DNA from 3 places in the Mesorhizobium sp. LNHC221B00 genome. Region 1 is predicted to be linked to each of the others. Evidence: predicted binding sites of a transcription regulator. Region 1 holds the regulator's gene; each other region holds the start of a gene.
The links. The regulator PhoB, encoded in region 1, activates phosphate uptake and scavenging genes when phosphate is short. The targets are predictions, from matches to a motif close to TGTCATNNANCTGTCAT.

Region 1 (6,159 bases):
GGCCTCAGCGGGCGCTGGCAAGAAATGGCGCCGAGAGACCATCTTCCGAACAGGAGCAGGCCACATGAGACATTTCATCCGCTCGGCGGCCGTTGCGATTGCAATGGCTGCGGCGTCCACCATCACCCTTTCCGCGGCAATGGCAGCTGACCTTTCAGGCGCCGGCTCGACCTTCATCTATCCGGTGTTTGCCAAGTGGGCCGACACCTACAAGAAAGACACCGGCATCGGCCTCAACTACCAGTCGATCGGCTCCGGCGGCGGCATCAAGCAGGTCATCGCCAAGACCGTGACCTTCGGCGCCACCGACAAGCCGATGTCCGATGCCGATCTGGAAAAGAACGGCCTCGTGCAGTTCCCGATGGTGATGGGCGGCATCGTGCCGATCGTCAACCTCTCCGGCGTCAAGCCGGGCGAACTCGTCCTCGACGGCAAGACGCTGGCCCAGATCTATCTCGGCGCCATCACCACCTGGGACGATGCCGCGATCAAGGCGCTGAACCCCACCCTAACCCTGCCGTCGACCGCCATCGCCGTCGTGCACCGCTCGGACGGCTCGGGCACCACCTTCAACTTCACCGACTACCTGGTTAAGCTCTCGCCCGACTGGAAGGACAAGGTCGGCTCGGACACGGCCGTCGAATGGCCGACCGGCGTCGGCGCCAAGGGCAGCGAAGGCGTTGCCAACACCGTCAAGCAGACCGACGGCGGCATCGGCTACGTCGAATACGCCTATGCCAAGCAGAACAACCTGTCCTACTCAAAGATGCTGAATGCAGCCGGCAAGGTCGTCGAGCCGTCGCTCGAATCCTTCGGCGCTGCCGCTTCGAACGCCGACTTCAAGACTGCCAAGAACTTCAACGTCATCATCACCAACGAGCCCGGCGACACCACCTGGCCGATCGCTGCTTCGACCTGGGTGCTGATCCACAAGGTTCCCGATGACGCTGCTGCCACCGGCGAAGCGCTGAAATTCTTCGCCTGGGCCTACAAGGACGGCAAGGAAACCGCCAAGGCGCTCGACTATGTGTCGATCCCCGACAGCGTCGTCGACCTGATCAAGGCTTCGTGGAAGACCGACATCCAGGCCGACGGCAAGCCCGTCTACGCCGGCGAGTAACATCTCTGGAGGAGCGCCGCGCCCGCGGCGCTCCTTTTCCTTCAACTCGAAAGAGCCGAGCTTGACATGAGCGCTGTCCAGGAAGCCTTGCCAGCCATCCGAGGTTCGCGCGACGCCATCGTCAGGCGGTTTGCGCTGACAGACGCGATCTTCCACGCAATGACCCGCGCCGCCGCGATATTGGTGCTGGTGCTGCTCGGCGGCGTCGCGATCTCGCTGTTTGCCGGCTCTTGGCAGGCCCTCTCGACCTTCGGCTTCTCGTTCCTGACCAGCGAAAGCTGGAACCCGGTGACGGAGAAATTCGGCGCGCTGGCGCCGATCTACGGCACCATCATCACCTCGGCAATCGCCATCCTGATCGCCGTGCCGCTCGGCATCGGCATCGCCATTTTCCTCACCGAGCTTTGCCCGCGCCCGCTGCGGCGCCCCATCGGCATGGCGGTGGAATTGCTGGCCGGCATTCCCTCGATCATCTACGGCATCTGGGGCCTGTTCGTGCTGGCGCCGTTCCTGCAGACCACGGTGCAGCCGTTCATCATCAGCGTGTTCCACGGTATCCCAGGCCTCAGCAGCCTGTTTGCCGGCCCGCCCTACGGCATCGGCCTGCTGACATCGTCGATGATCCTCGCCATCATGGTGCTGCCTTTCATCACCTCGATCACCAAGGACGTCTTCGACACGGTGCCTCCGGTGCTGAAGGAATCGGCCTACGGCATCGGCTGCACGACCTGGGAAGTGACCCGCCGCGTCGTCATCCCCTACACTCGGATCGGCATCATGGGCGGCGTCATGCTCGGCCTTGGCCGCGCGCTCGGCGAAACCATGGCGGTGACCTTCGTCATCGGCAACGCCCACCGCATCAGTACGTCGCTGTTTGCGCCCGCAACGACGATCTCCGCGACCATCGCCAACGAATTCACCGAGGCGGTCGGCGATCTCTACACGTCTTCGCTGGTGGCGCTCGGCCTGATCCTGTTCGTCATCACTTTCCTGATCCTTGCCATCGCACGCTACATGCTGATGCGCATCGACGCCCGCACCGGAGCCTGAACCGATGTCGACAGCCACGTCGCTTCACCAGAGCCGCAAGCGCAAGAATGGCGTGATGATGACGCTGTGCGTCGCCGCGGCGGGCATCGGCCTTGCCTGGCTGGCGCTCATTCTCGGCGCCCTGCTCTACAAGGGCCTGTCGGGCGTCAATCTTTCGGTCTTCACGCAAATGACCCCGCCGCCCGGCGACGCCGGCGGCCTGCTCAACGCCATCTACGGCAGCATCGTGATGACCGTCATCGGCATCATTGTCGGCACGCCGATCGGTGTGCTGGCCGGCACCTACATGGCCGAATACGGCCGCTTTTCGAAGCTCACCACCATTGTGCGCTTCATCAACGACATCCTTCTGTCGGCGCCGTCGATCATCATCGGCCTGTTCGTCTACGAATTGATGGTTCGGCCGATGGGGCACTTCTCGGCGATCGCTGGCGCCGTCGCGCTGGCCATCCTGGTCATCCCCGTCGTCGTGCGCACCACCGAGGACATGCTCAATCTGGTGCCCAACGCCTTGCGCGAAGCCGGCACCGCGATCGGCGCGCCGCGCTGGGTGGTCATCCGTTCTGTCGCCTACCGCGCCGCGCTTTCGGGCATCGTCACCGGCATATTGCTGGCCATCGCCCGCATCTCCGGCGAAACGGCGCCGCTGCTGTTCACCGCGCTCAACAACCAGTTCTGGTCGAGCAATCTCAACGCGCCGATGGCCAGCCTGCCTGTCACCATCTTCCAGTTCGCTCTCAGCCCCTACGAGGAATGGCAGCAGCTGGCCTGGACCGGCGCACTCATAATTACATTGACGGTTCTCGCGCTCAGCATCTTTGCGCGCAGCCTGACCGGACGCAGAGAGGACAAATGAGCCAGATGTTGTCTCCAGACATGACGATCGCCGCCGAGGCAGCCGCCAAGGCAAAGATCGAGGTCAAGAACCTCAATTTCTACTACGGCCAGTCGAAGGCGCTGAAGGACATCACGCTGTCGCTGCCCGAACGCAGCGTCACCGCCTTCATCGGACCGTCGGGCTGCGGAAAGTCGACGCTGCTGCGCGTCTTCAACCGCATCTACGAGCTCTATCCCAGGCAGACAGCCGAGGGCCAGGTGCTGCTCGACGGCAAGAACGTTCTCGACCGCTCGCAGGATCTCAACCTGTTGCGCACCAAGATCGGCATGGTGTTCCAGAAGCCGACGCCGTTCCCGATGTCGATCTATGAGAACATCGCCTTCGGTGTCAGGCTCTATGAGAAGATCAGCAAGGCCGAGATGGACGGCCGCGTCGAACAGGCGCTGAAGCGCGCAGCACTCTGGACCGAGGTCAAGGACAAGCTCAATGCCAGCGGCCTCAGCCTTTCGGGCGGCCAGCAGCAGCGGCTCTGCATTGCCCGTACCGTGGCGGTGAAGCCGGAAGTCATCCTGCTCGACGAGCCGGCCTCGGCGCTCGATCCGCTGTCGACCGCCAAGATCGAGGAGCTGATCGACGAATTGCAGGCCGACTACACGATCGTCATCGTCACCCACAACATGCAGCAGGCGGCGCGCGTGTCGAAGCAGACGGCCTTCATGTACCTGGGCGAACTGGTCGAGTTCGACAAGACGGAGAAGATATTCACGTCGCCCCGCGAGAAGCGCACGCAGGACTACATCACCGGCCGCTTCGGCTGATCGCACGCATACGAGGACCAGGATCATGGCCGAACACACGGTTGCAGCCTTCGACGAAGATCTCGGACAGATCAGCAGGCTGATCAGCGACATGGGCGACCTCGCCGGCTCGATGGTCGGCGGTGCCACCAAGGCGCTGCTGAACTCCGACAATGCGCTCGCCCAACGCGTCGTCTCCGATGACGCGATCATGGATGCGCGCCAGCGCGAGCTGGACGACCGCGCCATCACGCTGATCGCAAAGCGCCAGCCGATGGCCGACGATCTGCGCCATGTCGTGGGCTCGATCCGCATGGCCGGCGATCTCGAACGCATCGGCGACCTTGCCAAGAACATCGCCAAGCGCGTCGGCACGGTCGGGCTCTCCGCCACGCCGCGCGACCTGTCGCACTCCATCGACGCGATGGCGCAGCTGGTGCTGATCCAGGTTCAGGGTGTCATCGAGGAATATGCGGCGCGCGATGCCGCCGCACTGGCCAAGCTGCGCGCCGACGACGAGCGTATCGACGTCAAATACACTTCGGTGTTTCGCGAACTGCTGACCTACATGATGGAAGATCCGCGCAACATCACCGCCTGCACGCATCTTCTGTTCTGTGCCAAGAACCTCGAACGCATCGGCGACCACGTGACCAACATCGCCGAGAATGCGTATTATGTGCTGACCGGCACGCAGCTGCCCGCCAATCGCCCGAAGCAGGACGAAACCGCGATGTCGGCGCCGGCGGCATAGCAGGGGTGACCAGCCGATGATCGCGCCACGCATCATGGTGGTGGAGGATGAGGAGCCGCTAGGGGTGCTGCTCCGCTACAATCTGGAATCCGAGGGCTACCAAGTCGAGGTGGTGACGCGCGGCGACGAGGCGGAGATCCGCCTGCAGGAGAACGTGCCCGACCTTCTGGTGCTCGACTGGATGGTGCCGGCGGTGTCCGGCATCGAACTCTGCCGGCGCCTGCGGATGCGGCCCGAGACCGAGCGGCTGCCGATCATCATGCTGACCGCGCGGGGCGAGGAGAGCGACCGCGTGCGCGGCCTGTCGACCGGCGCCGACGACTATCTGGTCAAGCCGTTCTCGACGCCGGAGTTCATGGCACGCGTCAAGGCGCTGCTGCGCCGCGCCAAACCTGAAGTGCTGTCCAGCGTGCTCAAGGTCGGCGATATCGTGCTCGACCGCGAATCGCACCGTGTCTACCGCAAGAAGAGCGAGATCCGGCTCGGGCCGACCGAGTTCCGCCTGCTCGAATTCATGATGCGCCATCCCGGCCGGGTGTTCTCGCGCAGCCAGCTGCTCGACAATGTCTGGGGCGAGACGATCTACATAGACGAGCGCACCGTCGACGTGCATGTCGGGCGGCTGCGCAAGGCGGTCAACAATGGCCGCATGCCGGATGTGATCCGCACGATTCGTGGGGCGGGCTACGCGATCCGGGAAGATTAGGGGATATGCTGATATTCAGGTGATGCCGGCCTGCGAATGGCGGCTTCCTGCGCTTCCGGTACTCACGGACCCAAATGTCCGCTCCGTTCCGGTTCTCGGAATCCACCATTCTCGCCTCGGCCTGACCTGAATCTCAACACATCCCGGCGCCTTGCTCAGGCAACATTCTTCCCAGCCGCGCCTGCTCTCGCCTGCACGCCCGGCGCGAAAATTTCCTGGTCGACGAAGGTCAGTGCGCGCATGGCGCAGCCTTCGCGGATCAGCGGCAGTTCGTTAGGCTCGGTGTCGAAGGAGATCGATTTCGAGTGCTGGCCACCGGCGGTCTGGGCAATCGCCTCGCGCAATGCCGGCTCGATCAGGTCGAAGGCGGCGGCGCTGACGCCGACCATGGCGACGGGGGCGGGATCGATCAGCGCGAACAGGCTGCCGAGGCCATAGCCGAGCGCCTCGCCGGCCTTGCGATAGGCCTGGCGCTCCGGCCCGTCCTTGTCGCGCGCCGAGGCCGCCAGCGCCCGCATGTCGGCGTCGCTGACGTCGACCGGTTCGGTGTCCTCGCCAAGCTGTCTCGCGTTGCGCCAGATGGCGTAGTTGCCGGCATAGGCCTCGACGCAGCCGCGCCGTCCGCAGCGGCAGAGTGCGCCGCCCGGCCGGTGGATCATGTGGCCGAATTCGCCACCCGACGAGTGGGTGCCGGTGAACAGTTGGCCCTTCAGCACAAGGCCCATGCCGATGCCGTGAGACAGCAGAATGGCGATGAAGTCGTCGCGGTAGCGCTCGGGATCGCGCCAGCGCAGCGCCACCGCCATCATGTTGCAGTCGTTTTCCATGGTGGCGGGGATGCCGAACTCGGCCTCGAATATGTCGGCGAACGCGATGTCGGTCTGCGGCGTGATC
Region 2 (6,159 bases), on a different contig from region 1:
CCCGCCCTACCATGTGCCGATCTTCGTGCTGACACACTTCAAGCGAGCGCCGATCACGATGGAGGGCGGCACCACTTTCCACTTCGTCACCGACGGCATCCATTCGGCGCTCGATCAGGCAAGGTCGGCGGCCGGCGGCAAGGACGTGCGGGTCGGCGGCGGTGTCTCGACCGTCCGGCAATATCTCCAGGAAAAACTTATCGACACCATGCACCTAGCGATCTCACCGGTGCTGCTGGGAACAGGCGAGAACCTCTTCGCGGGCCTGGATATGGTGAAGCTTGGCTATCGATGCACGGAGCAGGTGGCGACAGCGCTTGCCACGCATGTGATCATCGATCGAGCGTAGGTGGGGAGCGTAATCTCCCCCCACGTGGGGGAGACCGCAGCCTCATCCGCCTCAATACTTCTCCGGCACGTAGAGTTCGCGCGGCAGAACCTGGCGCTCGTATTCCGGATTGAAGACGCGCTCCGGCAGCGTGATCTCCTCGTGCGGCACCTCTTCATACGGCAGTTGCTTCAGCAGATGATCGATGCAGTTCAGCCGCGCGCGCTTCTTGTCGTTGCCTTCGACGATGAACCAGGGCGCCTCGGGAATGTTGGTGCGGGCGAAGGTTTCTTCCTTGGCCTTGGTGTACTGTTCCCAGCGCACGCGCGACTGCAGGTCCATCGGTGACAGCTTCCACTGCTTCATCGGATCGTGGATGCGCATCAGGAAGCGCATCTGCTGCTCTTCGTCGGTGATCGAGAACCAGTATTTGACCACCGTGATGCCCGAGCGCACCAGCATGCGCTCGAACTCCGGCACGTCGTGGAAGAACTCCTCGACCTGCTCCGGTCCGGCAAAACCCATCACCCGTTCGACGCCGGAACGGTTGTACCAGGAGCGGTCGAACAGCACGATCTCGCCACCGGCCGGCAGATGCGGGACGTAGCGCTGGAAATACCATTGCGATTTCTCGCGCTCGGTCGGTGCCGGCAGTGCCACGACGCGGCAGATGCGCGGATTGAGCCGCTGGGTGATGCGCTTGATGACGCCGCCCTTGCCGGCGGAGTCGCGGCCCTCGAAAATCACCACCAGCTTCTTCCTGTGATAGGCGACCCACGACTGCAGCTTGATCAGCTCCGACTGCAAGGTGATCAGGTCGCGGAAATATTGCATGCGGTCGATCGATGGCGGATGTGAGTTCTTGTAGATCTTGGCGATCTCCATCGACAGCGCCGGTTCCGACATTTCGAGCTCATAGTCTTCGTCGAGCGTGTCGGCGAGCTCGGCTTCGAGCCAGTCTTTTGCAGGGGAATTCTGTCTCAGCTCGGTCATATCAGTTGCTCCGCGTGCAAGCCTGTCGGTTTATGTCCCGGCGCCCCAACCCGGCTGGCCCGCGGCCTGGAACGGAACACCTTAGCCGAATTCAATATAGGCCGGCAGTGACGGTTTTATTGCAGCCCGAGCACGATCGCCGGCGCTGCAAATCCCTCGAGATATGATCGATCGTCGTCCTTGCATGGCGACAAACCGGCCGAATTGTCCTACAAATCCCCGGTCGCATTCCGGGCTGCCCTTTCGCGCCGCCCCAATTCAACTCAGCCCCAGTTCAACACGGCCCAATTCAATACGGCCCCAATTCAACACAATCGCGAGGACTGACATGGAATACCGCACTCTCGGCCGTTCCGGCCTGAAGGTTTCGACACTGACCATGGGCACCATGACCTTCGGCGGCGCCGGCCCGTTCGCCGCTGTCGGCAACAGCGATCTCGCCGAAGCCAAACGGATGATCGACATGTGCATCGATGCCGGCATCAATCTTCTCGACACCGCCAATGTCTATTCCAACGGCATCTCGGAAGAGATCATTGGCGAAGCACTCGGCGGCAAGCGCAAGAACGACGTGCTGATCGCCTCCAAGGCGAGGATGCGGATCGGCAAGGGACCCAACGACGAAGGCCTGTCGCGCTATCACCTGATCCGCGAATGCGAGAGGAGCTTGAAGCGGCTCAAGACCGATGTCATCGATATCTATTTCCTGCACGAATGGGACGGTCTGACGCCTCTCGAGGAAACCATCGCCGCGCTCGACACGTTGGTCGGCCAGGGCAAGATCCGCTATGTCGGCTGCTCCAACTACTCCGGCTGGCAGGTGATGAAGGGTCTTGCCGTCAGCGACAGCCATCACCAGCCGCGTTTTGTCACCCAGCAAATCCACTACTCGCTGGAGGCGCGCGAGGCAGAGTATGAATTGCTGCCGATCTCGGTCGACCAGGGGCTCGGCGTGCTGGTGTGGAGCCCGCTCGCCGGCGGCTTGCTGTCCGGCAAATACCGCCGCGACAGCCCCACCGCCCGACAGCTCGCCGGCTGGTCCGAGCCGCCGATCCGGGACGAAGACCGGCTTTGGCGGATCGTCGACGTGCTGGTCGAAATCGGCAAGGCCCGGGGTGTTTCCGCGGCGCAGGTGGCCCTTGCCTGGCTGCTCGGCCGCCCCGCCGTCTCCTCCCTGGTGATCGGTGCCCGCAACGATGCCCAGCTCAAGGATAATCTCGCAGCCGCAGCCCTGGAACTCAGTGCCGACGAACGCCAGCGCCTCGACGCGGTCAGCCGGCCGCCTTTGCTCTACCCCTACTGGCACCAGCAACTGACGGCAAAGGATCGCTTCGGCCCCGCCGACACGGTTCTCGACCGCAGCGCCATCTGACGGACATCAGGATCTAACCCCCGATGAACCGCCAGAGTTCGGGATAGGGTTCGAGCTGGCCGCTGAGCACGAAATATTTGTAGAGCACGAGCAGGGAGATCGCCTGCTCGTCTCGCTGGTTGGAGAACTTGCGGCAATGCGCATTGGCCGCGAGGACGATGCGCTCCGCCGCGGCCGGGTGCCGTTCGAAATAGCTTACTTTTTCGGCCAGATCGGCGAAATCCGGATCGAGCGGCACATAGTGGACATTGGCCTCGAGCTGGCTCTCCCTGAACCACGTCTCGTAGGTCGGCGGCGGCATCAGGCAGAGCGAGTTCGAATTCATGATCCACTTCAGATTGGTCGCCACGTCATTGCCCTCCAGCGAGACGATGTAGCGATAGCGCAGGTGCTGGGCGATGCTGAGAAAGGGCTTGCTGTACTTTGCCGGCGCGTTCGGCTTGTGCGAGCCCGCATCGCAGAACGGCAAGTCGCGCACGGCATCCAGAAACCTTGTCCTGAGCGGATTGTTGAGATCGCCACGCCAGACCACGGCCGGCAATTTGTCGGCGAAGGCAACCGTGTCGACAGGCATGTAGAAGTGGCGGAACTTGTTGAACTTCATGAGCACCGCATTGTCGTTGTCGGCCCGGATCGGGCGATCCTTGACGAATGACGGCACCTTGGGCACCTCGATGACGTCGCCAAACTCCAGGTCGAGGCGCAGTCCGGCATCGAAGTAACGGGCAAATTCCTTCAGGTCGTAGTAATACATGCTGCGTGCCGACGGCAGGCTGTCGATACGGACGGCATCGGGGCTGGGCGAGAACGTGTCGTGCAGTTTGTTGTAGTCGTTCAATCGTTGGCGGACGGCCTCATCGGAGAGCCTGGCCTGATCGAGGCGACCTGCCAGCCGTCGTCGGAAGATTGCCTGTGGTGCGACATCGCGTATGACATTCCGCGCATAGTAGAAAACCTTTTGGGTCGTTCGCTGTATGGTGGCCATCGTTCTCTGATCAAAACAAGCGCCAGCAAACGCACGACAGCCGGAATAGTTCCTCGCCGCGCTCCAGCTTGGTCGTGTCCGAGATTTCGCAAAATGGGCGGCGCCTCCAAATGGTAACGGCGCGCTTGGCCACAGGGGTCGGCTATTTCGCCGGCAACTATCCCGTTATGTAGCGCCAGACATCGGCATCCGGCTTGATCTGGCCGCTGAGCACGAAATATTTGTAGAGCACCAGCAGGGAGATCGCCTGTTCGGTCTGCTCATTGTCGAACGTCCGGCAATAGGCGTTCGCGGCCGCGACGATGCGTTCGGCCTTCGCCGGGTGCCGCTCGAAAAAGGCCACATGTTCAGCAAGGTCGGAGAAGTCCGCTGCGAGCGGCACATAGTGGACATCGGCTTCGAGCTGCCGCTCCGCGAACCATGTCTCGTATGTCGGAGGCGGCATCAAGCAGAGTGACTTCGAGTTCAATATCCATTTGAGATTAGTCGCCACGTCGTTGCCTTCGAGCGAAACGATGTAGCGATAGCGCTGGTGCTGGCTGATGGTGAGAAAGGGCTTGGCATACTCCGCCGGCGCGTTGGGCTTGTGCGAGCCGGCGTCGCAGAACGGCAGGTCGCGCGCTGCTTCCAGAAACCGTGTCCTGATCGGATTGTTGAGATCGCCACGCCAGACCACGGCCGGCAGCTTGTCGGCGAACGGGATCGTATCGGCCGGCATCTGGAAATGGCGAAACTTGTCGAGCTTCATGATGACCGCGTTGCTGTCGTCGTCACGGATCGGCCGATCCTTGACGATCGAAGGCACCTTCGGCACCTTCATGACGTCTCCGAACTCGACGTCGATCAGCAAGCCGGGATCGAAGTAGCGGGCAAACTCCTTCAGGTCGTAATAATACATGGTCGGAGTGAAGGGCAGCTCGCTGATGCGCACGGCCTTTGCGCTTGGCGTGAAACCATCCTGCAGCTTGTTATAGTAATTCAGCCGCCGGCGCGCCGGCTCGCCGGAAAGCTTGGCCGTTTCGAGACGAGCGGCCAGCCTGCGTCGAAACAGGGCTTGGGGAATGATGTCGCGCGCGACGTTTCGCGCATAATAGAACACCCTCGCCGCCGTCCGCGCAATTGTGGCCATGGTTCACTTGATCAAAACAAACAGGCAGCTCTCAATTCGTTGGCGCCCCGACGCTTCCTACACCATTGTGCTGCACATCTGGCAAGCCCTCCCAACCGCGGAAGCGAACGCCGCGGTACTTTTGCCTCGGCTGTTGTGTTTGGCGGCTAATGCTCCTAGGCAAGGTTTGAGCCGCAAGGCAGGTCAAAAAGGAGCCGATATGGCGCGAGCACCAAACTACGATCAGGAACGCAAGGAACGCGACCGGCAGAAAGCAGCCAAGAAGGCCGAAAAGCAGGCCGCCAAGGTCGCCGCGCGGGAACGGTCCAAGCCGGAGACCGAGACCGACACCGAAACAGAGGAATGACGGCAAGAGGCCCGCGAATGCGGGCCTCGTCGCAATCCAATGGCTCGTCTCAATCTCGACTGGCCCGTCTCAATCCGACTGGATTGCGTCAAGCGGGCGCCTTGTCGCTGACGAAAACGTCGACTTCACGCGCCGCCGCGATGAAGGCACGCCTGGCATTCATGGCCGGCTTGTCGCCGGCCAGCGCGTCATGACAGGCCTGCAGCGCTGCGCGGTGCTTGGGGCTGCGCTTGCCGGGCCAGCTGTTGAGGAGGTAATCGGAAGCCTCCCGGGCCGAACGCAAGAGCTGAGTGCTTCCCGCCGTGGCGGACTTGACTGTCACGGGTGTTTCAAATCGGTTGTTTTCCATCGCCGCTCTTACGCCATCGGCATCCATGAAGCGAGGCCGAAAGTGCGCTTTGTGTCGGGACGCCGCTGTTTCGCAGCGATTGCCCCCGCCTTGTGCAGGCCGCGCTAAGCAGCGACCACGGCAAAACCCCTGGCGCGAAGCCCACGTCTATCGTTGGCGAGCGACGTCACCAGCCGGTCACGGCTGCCAACGATGTGGGCTGAAAGCCGGCGGGCCGCTTCATCGGCATCGCCAAGGCGTGCTGCCGCCAGGATGGCGCGATGCTCGGCCCAGGCACGGCCAAGGGCGGCCTCGTCGCGAACCTCCAGCCAGCGGGCGCGCGACAGCCGCGTCATGGCATCGCGAACGGCGCGGAACAGGAATTCATTGCCCGACAGGCGCGCCAGCTCGATGTGAAAATCCATGCCGACGCGATGCCACTCCTCGCGCGGCGTGCTTTCGTCGCAGGAATCGAGCATCGCCTCGATGACATCGATGGCATTCCCGTCGACGTGCGTGCATGTCAGCCGCAGAGCCGCGACCTCGACCGCTTCGCGATAGACCGCGATCTGCTCGAGCTCGGCAAGGTTGATGGGCGACACCGTCCAGCCGCGCCCGTCCCTGCCGACCAGCCCCTCGGTCTCCAGCCGCAGAAGCGCTGCCCTGACCGGCGTGCGC
Region 3 (6,159 bases), on a different contig from region 1:
AATGCCCAGATCAGCATGTCGACCGAGCGCATGAAGTCGAAGAAACGCTTGAGCACCTGGCTCAGCAATCCGCTCGGCGTGATGTTGCGGGCGGCGAAGAATGCCAGCGGAAAGGCGACGATGCCCCCGAGCAGCGTGCCGAGAAACGCCATGACGATGGTCTGCAGCAGCTTCGTCCAGACGTCGCCGTGCTGCCATTGGGCGTTGTTCCAGATGTTGTCGCCGGCAAGCGCGAGGTTCGAGGTGCCGGGTTTCAGCTGCGGCCCGGACACGATCAGCGAGACCACGTCTCCCGCCGATTTGCCGAAGAAGGGCGAGCGGGTGTCGAAGACGAAATTCGCCCAGCCGAGGAAGCGCTTGCGCACTTTGACGCGGTCGACGGTGACGCGCACCTCGCCGGCGAAGCCCATCTTGGCGACCACTTCGTCGTCATGCGCGGTGATCCAGTCCGGCTCCGGGCCTGAGATAATCGGCTTGCCGCTGGTCAGCGCGACAGGCACGGTCTGGCCGTTGGCCATGATCGTCGCCTGCGCCTTGTCGAAAGTGACGGATTTAGCCGGCCCGTCGATCTGCACGGTGAACGTGCCGTCCGGGTTCCTGATCACCCAGTCGGGGTTCGGGTTCTCGCCAAGCGCGGAGAAGCGCGGATACTTTGGCGTGATCTCGGCTTGGTCGAGGCGAAACTCCGGCTGCAGATCGTAGCTGACCCACTGCGACAGGAACAGCGGCAGGCGCTCCCAGTGCGATTCCCGCAGCACCTGCGGCAGGCTGAAGAACCACATCGCATAGGCGAGGTAGAGCACCGTGCCCAGAAGCAGGAACAGCGGGCCGAAGCGCTTGTAGGCCGGGCGCCGGAACACCTGCGGAAAGCGGTCCTCGATCGCGCTGATTTCGTCTGACGTCATGGTCGCCATGATTCATCTTTTTGTTTGACCATGATCTCTTCCGAAAACCGGCCTCCACTTTTCGGGACCATGGTCTAAGCCCCCATCACGAAGGCCTGCTCGCCGACGAGCTTGCGGCGCAGCCAGGCGGAGAACTGGTCGACGATGAAGATGGTGGTGAAAAGGAGCAGCACCAGCGCCAGCGTCTTGGCGCCGAAGCCGCGCGAGATGGAGAGCTTGAGCTCCTCGCCAATGCCGCCGCCGCCGACCGCGCCCATGATGGTGGAGATACGAACGTTGATCTCGATCCGCAGCAGCGTGTAGGACATGAAGTTGGGCAGAACCTGCGGCAGGACGGCAAAGCGAACCCGCTCGAACCAGTTGGCGCCAACCGCCCGCAGGCCTTCCTCGGCCCGCATGTCGATGTTCTCATTGATCTCGTAGAACAGCTTGCCCAACGCGCCGATCGAATGCAGGCCGATGGCGATGATGGCGGCCACCGGGCCGATCGAGACGATGGCCGCGAACAGGCCGGCGATGACGATCTCGGGGAAGGCGCGCAGCAGCTCCATGAAGCGCTTGACGACAAGCCGCAGCACAGGGTGCGGTGTCAGGTTGCGCGCGGCGATGAAGGAGAACGGCACGGCGAAGACGAAACCGATGAAGGTGGAGACCAGCGCCACGTTCACCGTGGTCAGCATCAGCTCGAAATATTCGGGGATGTAGAAACCGCCCCAGACATAGACGCGGCCAAGCGGGAAGTTGAATTCCTGGGTGCCGGTATCATGCGGCGAGGCGATGTCGAACAAAGCCCGCCAGACGTCGTTCCAGTCCTTGGGGACGAGCCAGCTCAGGAAATCCAGGATGTGCGGCAGCCGGTCGAAGAAATGGCCGGCATTGGCTTCGTCGGCGAACCACATGCTGGCGAGCATGGCGACAAGCAGCAGCGCGACGCCGAGGGCGGTATAGAACCGGCGCAACGACGTCTGCCGTCGCCAGGCATCGGCCATCTGGTGGGTAGCGCCAGAAGAGGGGGCTGTCACGGAAAGGGTCATGATCGGAGATGCAAAAAGGGCGGCGTTTTCAGCGCCGCCCTTTCCGATTTCGCCGTTAGCCGCCGATGGCTGCCTTACGGGCTTCGACGATGACGTTGTAGAAGTCCGCCTTCACCGGAACGTAGCCGGTAAAATCGCCGCCTTCCACGCCTTCGAAGCAAGCCTTGTCCTTCTTGGGCAGGTCGGTGAAGAAGGCGGTCAGCTTGGCGGTCATGTCGTCGCCAAGCGCGGTGCGCACGACCAGCGGGCCGTTCGGAATCAGGCCCGAGCGCCAGACTTCGACGAAGTCGTTGGGGTCGACGGCGCCCTTGGCGACTTCCTTGTGGAAGGTGCCCGAAGTGTAGCCGTTCTTGAAGTCGCCGATGCCCGAGGAATCGTCCACGGCGACGTCGACCTTGCCGTCACGCACGGCCAGGACGTTGTTCTCGTGGCCGCCGTTGAACTGGGTCGAAGCGAAGAAGGTCTCGTTCGAAGCGCCGGTGTCCTTCGGGATCTGGGTCAGCGGGATCAGGTAGCCCGAGGTCGAATCCGGATCGGCGTAGCCGAGCTTCTTGCCCTTGGCCGATTTGATGTCGGTGATACCGGAGGACTTGAGTGCCAGGCCGATCGAATAATAGCCGGTGGCGCCGTCGGTCTGCTGGGTGGTGAGGATCGGGGTAACGGCCTTCGGGTCCTTCAGCGCGACGCTGGCGTAGCCGGAAGCGCCGAGTTCGGCGAAATCGAGCGTACCGCCGAGCAGGCCCTGGATGACGCCGTCATAGTCGGCGGCCGGGAACAGCGAGACCTTTTCGAAGCCGAATTCAGCCTTCAAATGGTCGGCCAGGCACTGGTAGTTGCGCAGCCGGTCGGTTTCGTTCTCGCCACCGAGAATGCCGACTCGGAATTCCTTCATGTCGGCGGCGTGGGCCATGCTGGTGGCCATGGCGAGCACCGAAACGGCGCTGAGAACCATCTTCCTGAACATTGATATCTCTCCTGTAGGTTCCGGCCCCGCGCCGGCAGCGTTATCGATTTTGACAGGTGCCCTTGACGCGGGCGGACGATCCGAGCCGCTCTTTTCTTGAACTCAGTAACCTGGAAACGCAGGTTCGAGCGGTCCGGCGGATGCGGCGATCTTTCGCTTGAAGGCAACGCTGGTGGAGGTGATGGCCTCCGAAATCTCGCCACCATTGCTGTCGGCGCCGTAGACGAGGCGGACGGCCTCGCGGTCGAGCTCTTCCGGCGCGCCATCGAAGACGACCTTGCCGGCCGCCATGCCGATGATGCGGTTGCAATAGGTGCGGGCGGTATCCAGCGTGTGGAGGTTGGTGACGACCGTGATGCCCTCGCGCAGATTGATGTCCTGCAGCGAATCCATCACCACCTTGGCATTGAGCGGGTCGAGCGAGGCGATCGGCTCGTCGGCGAGGATCACCCTGGGCTGCTGCATCATGGCGCGGGCGATGGCGACGCGCTGCTGCTGTCCGCCCGATAGCGTTCCGGCGGGCTGCAGTGCGGTGCGGGCGATGTCGAGCCGCTCAAGGGCGGCGACGGCCTCGGCGCATTCGGCGCGGGAGAACATGCCGAAAAGGTTCGATATCGTCGAACGGTGGTTCAGCTTGCCGAGCAGCACATTGGTCAGCACGTCGAGGCGCGGCACCAGGTTGAACTGCTGGAAGATCATGGCGCAGTCGCGCTGCCAGCGCCGCAGCGGCGAGCCGCGCAACTGGGAGACTTCGGCGCCGTCAAAAAAAATCGACCCCTGGCTGGGATCGATGAGACGGTTGATCATGCGAAGAAGGGTCGATTTGCCGGCGCCGGAACGGCCGATGACGCCGACCATCTGACCCTGCGGGATCGAGATGTTGATATCGCTGACAGCGGTGTTCTTGCCAAATCGTCGGGTGACGCCGCGGATTTCGAGCGTGGCTGAGGTTGCTGGCATGGGCAGGTTCCCGTCAGGACCATGTTGATCGTCAGGCTTCTCGCCTAACGCAGCCACATGAACCTGCCATGTCGCCTGGATGTCAGTTTTGTTACGCTCCACAGGCGCTGCGTCATGCGCCCGTTTCCGCGCGATCAGCCGAGGACCAGCAATTCCTCGAAATGCTCCATGTCGCGGAAGCTGCAGAAGGCGGGCGGCTTGATCTCGATCACCGGCGCCTGGCGCGCGAGAAGCGCCAGGCAATCGTCGAACAGCGTCTGCCACGCGGCCGCCCTGTCGTCGGCAAGACGCTGGATCTGATAGGCGAGGGTGATGTGGAAGACGTAAGCGTCGTGATCGGGGTGCCGGTACCCGAACGGCACCGCCAGCGCATCGCGCCATTGACGCATGATGCGCACATCCTCGTCCGTCGCACCGGCAACGGTGAGGCCGGTGGGCACGATTTCGACCACCTTGATGTTGAACGGGCCGAAGCCCCGGAAATCCTTCAAGCGTTCCAGGTAAAGGCGGGTCATGGCGTCGATGCTGGTATCGAGCGGCACATCCTGCGGCCAGTAGGGCAAGCGGCGGCGGTATTCGATGATGCCTTGGAACAGCGTCATGTGCAGGCTGGAGACGGGCGTGAAGGCCAGCCGATCAGCATCGGGCATCGCCCTCATCTTCTCGCGCACCGCAAGCACCACGGCCTGCGACGGCGAGCCGCCGACCAGATGGCTGACGACGGTGTTGCCGGGCTCGATCAGGAAGTTGCCCGACGTGTCGTAGCGCGTGCCAAGATGCGCCGGTGGCGTCGGGTTGGAGCCGGCAAAGAATCCAGCGAGCGAGGGGCTGATTGTGTCGGGCATTGCGATCTCCTTGGGGAGATGGCCTCGTGTCCGAGTCGTGTGTCAAGGATATGAACGAGTTCCCATGACGACGATGTGAGGAGCTATCCCTCGTATTTCTCCAGGAAGGCTTCGGCGGACAGTTCCCGGAAATCGTCGAGTGAGGCACGCAGCCGAGCGTGATCCCAATCCCACCAGGCGAGTGCCTGATAGCGTTCGGCCGTTCTGCGGTCGAAGCGCTCGCGGATCGGTTTTGCCGGCACGCCGGCGACGATCGTGTAGGGGGCGACATCTTTCGATACGACCGCTCCAGCGCCAACCGCCGCGCCATCACCGACCGTTATGCCGGGCAGGACGGTCGAGCCATGGCCGAGCCAGGTGTCGTGGCCGATGGTGACGCGCTTGGCGCGACGCTCCGCGAAGAATTCGCTCTCGTGCTCGGCGTCGTCCCAATAATCGGAGGCGCGGTAGGTGAAGTGGTGCAGCGTCGGCCGCCAGGTCGGGTGGTTGGTGGCGTTGAGGCGCACGCTTGCGGCGATGTTGGCAAACTTGCCGATCGTCGCGCACCAGACGGCGCAGTCTTGCATCATGTAGGAATAGTCGCCGAGTTCGCTTTCCGAGACCCGGCTGCGGTCGGCGATCTCGGTCCAGCGGCCGAGCGTGGAATTGTGCACCTCCGCTGTCGGGTGAACCAGCGGCGTCTCCGACAATTTCCTGGTCATGCGGCGAGTTTTCCCGGAGCGAAAGCGGTGACGTCGATGATGCGGTCGGCCACCGCCTCGCGCACGTCGTGGTCGTGGAAGATGCCGAGCAGGGCGACGCCATCCGCCTTCTTGGCGGCGATGAGTTCGATCACCACGTCGCGGTTCCTCGCATCGAGCGAGGCGGTCGGCTCGTCGAGCAACAGGATCGGGTGTTCGGTGATGAAGCCGCGCGCGATGTTGACACGCTGCTGCTCGCCGCCGGAGAAGGTTGCCGGCGGCAGCGCCCAGAGCTTCTCCGGCAGGTTGAGCTGCGCCAGCAGCGCGCGCGCCTTGCTTCTTGCCGCCTCACGGTCCTCACCGCGTTCGACCAGCGGCTCCGCAACCACATCCAGCGCCGAGACGCGCGGCACGGTGCGCAGGAACTGGCTGACATAGCCGATCGTCTGCCGGCGCACGGCAAGAACGGTGCGCGGACTGGCGTTGGCGAGATCGATCAGCGCGTCATCGTGCGTGACGATGATCTGGCCCTCGTCGACGGCATAATTGCCGTAGAGCATTTTCAGGATCGAGCTCTTGCCGGCACCGGACGGGCCGCCGAGCACCGTGCATTCGCCGGCCCAGATGGAGAACGAGACACCAGCGACGACCGGCAGTTTGATGCCGTCACGCAGGTGCATGGTGAAGCTCTTGGCAACGTCGGAGACAACGAGCGGGGTCGGCATCAGAGGGTTCTCCAGTCGTTAGTTTGCAGGCCAGAGGGGGGTGCCT

Region 2: the regulator PhoB is predicted to act here: its motif matches at 1,429-1,445, upstream of ppk2 (polyphosphate kinase 2).
Region 3: the regulator PhoB is predicted to act here: its motif matches at 3,943-3,959, upstream of phnC (phosphonate ABC transporter ATP-binding protein).

The regions. Positions count from the first base shown of each region.
Region 1 covers NZ_AYWR01000004.1:179,411-185,569, reverse strand. The annotation lists gene pstS (phosphate ABC transporter substrate-binding protein PstS) at 65-1,120, shown strand; gene pstC (phosphate ABC transporter permease subunit PstC) at 1,187-2,170, shown strand; gene pstA (phosphate ABC transporter permease PstA) at 2,175-3,026, shown strand; gene pstB (phosphate ABC transporter ATP-binding protein PstB) at 3,023-3,826, shown strand; gene phoU (phosphate signaling complex protein PhoU) at 3,852-4,559, shown strand; gene phoB (phosphate regulon transcriptional regulator PhoB) at 4,576-5,265, shown strand; gene X741_RS159070 (ROK family protein) at 5,421-6,159, opposite strand, start outside.
Region 2 covers NZ_AYWR01000031.1:28,280-34,438, reverse strand. The annotation lists gene X741_RS139955 (dihydrofolate reductase family protein) at 1-349, shown strand, start outside; gene ppk2 (polyphosphate kinase 2) at 401-1,321, opposite strand; gene X741_RS139965 (aldo/keto reductase) at 1,650-2,693, shown strand; gene X741_RS139970 (glycosyl transferase family 90) at 2,707-3,678, opposite strand; gene X741_RS139975 (glycosyl transferase family 90) at 3,836-4,807, opposite strand; gene X741_RS1000000169155 (hypothetical protein) at 5,007-5,153, shown strand; gene X741_RS139980 (DUF982 domain-containing protein) at 5,242-5,502, opposite strand; gene X741_RS139985 (GntR family transcriptional regulator) at 5,607-6,159, opposite strand, start outside.
Region 3 covers NZ_AYWR01000036.1:203-6,361, reverse strand. The annotation lists gene phnE (phosphonate ABC transporter, permease protein PhnE) at 1-914, opposite strand, end outside; gene phnE (phosphonate ABC transporter, permease protein PhnE) at 980-1,939, opposite strand; gene phnD (phosphonate ABC transporter substrate-binding protein) at 1,995-2,903, opposite strand; gene phnC (phosphonate ABC transporter ATP-binding protein) at 3,006-3,863, opposite strand; gene X741_RS138420 (DUF1868 domain-containing protein) at 3,998-4,708, opposite strand; gene X741_RS138425 (DapH/DapD/GlmU-related protein) at 4,792-5,409, opposite strand; gene phnL (phosphonate C-P lyase system protein PhnL) at 5,406-6,113, opposite strand.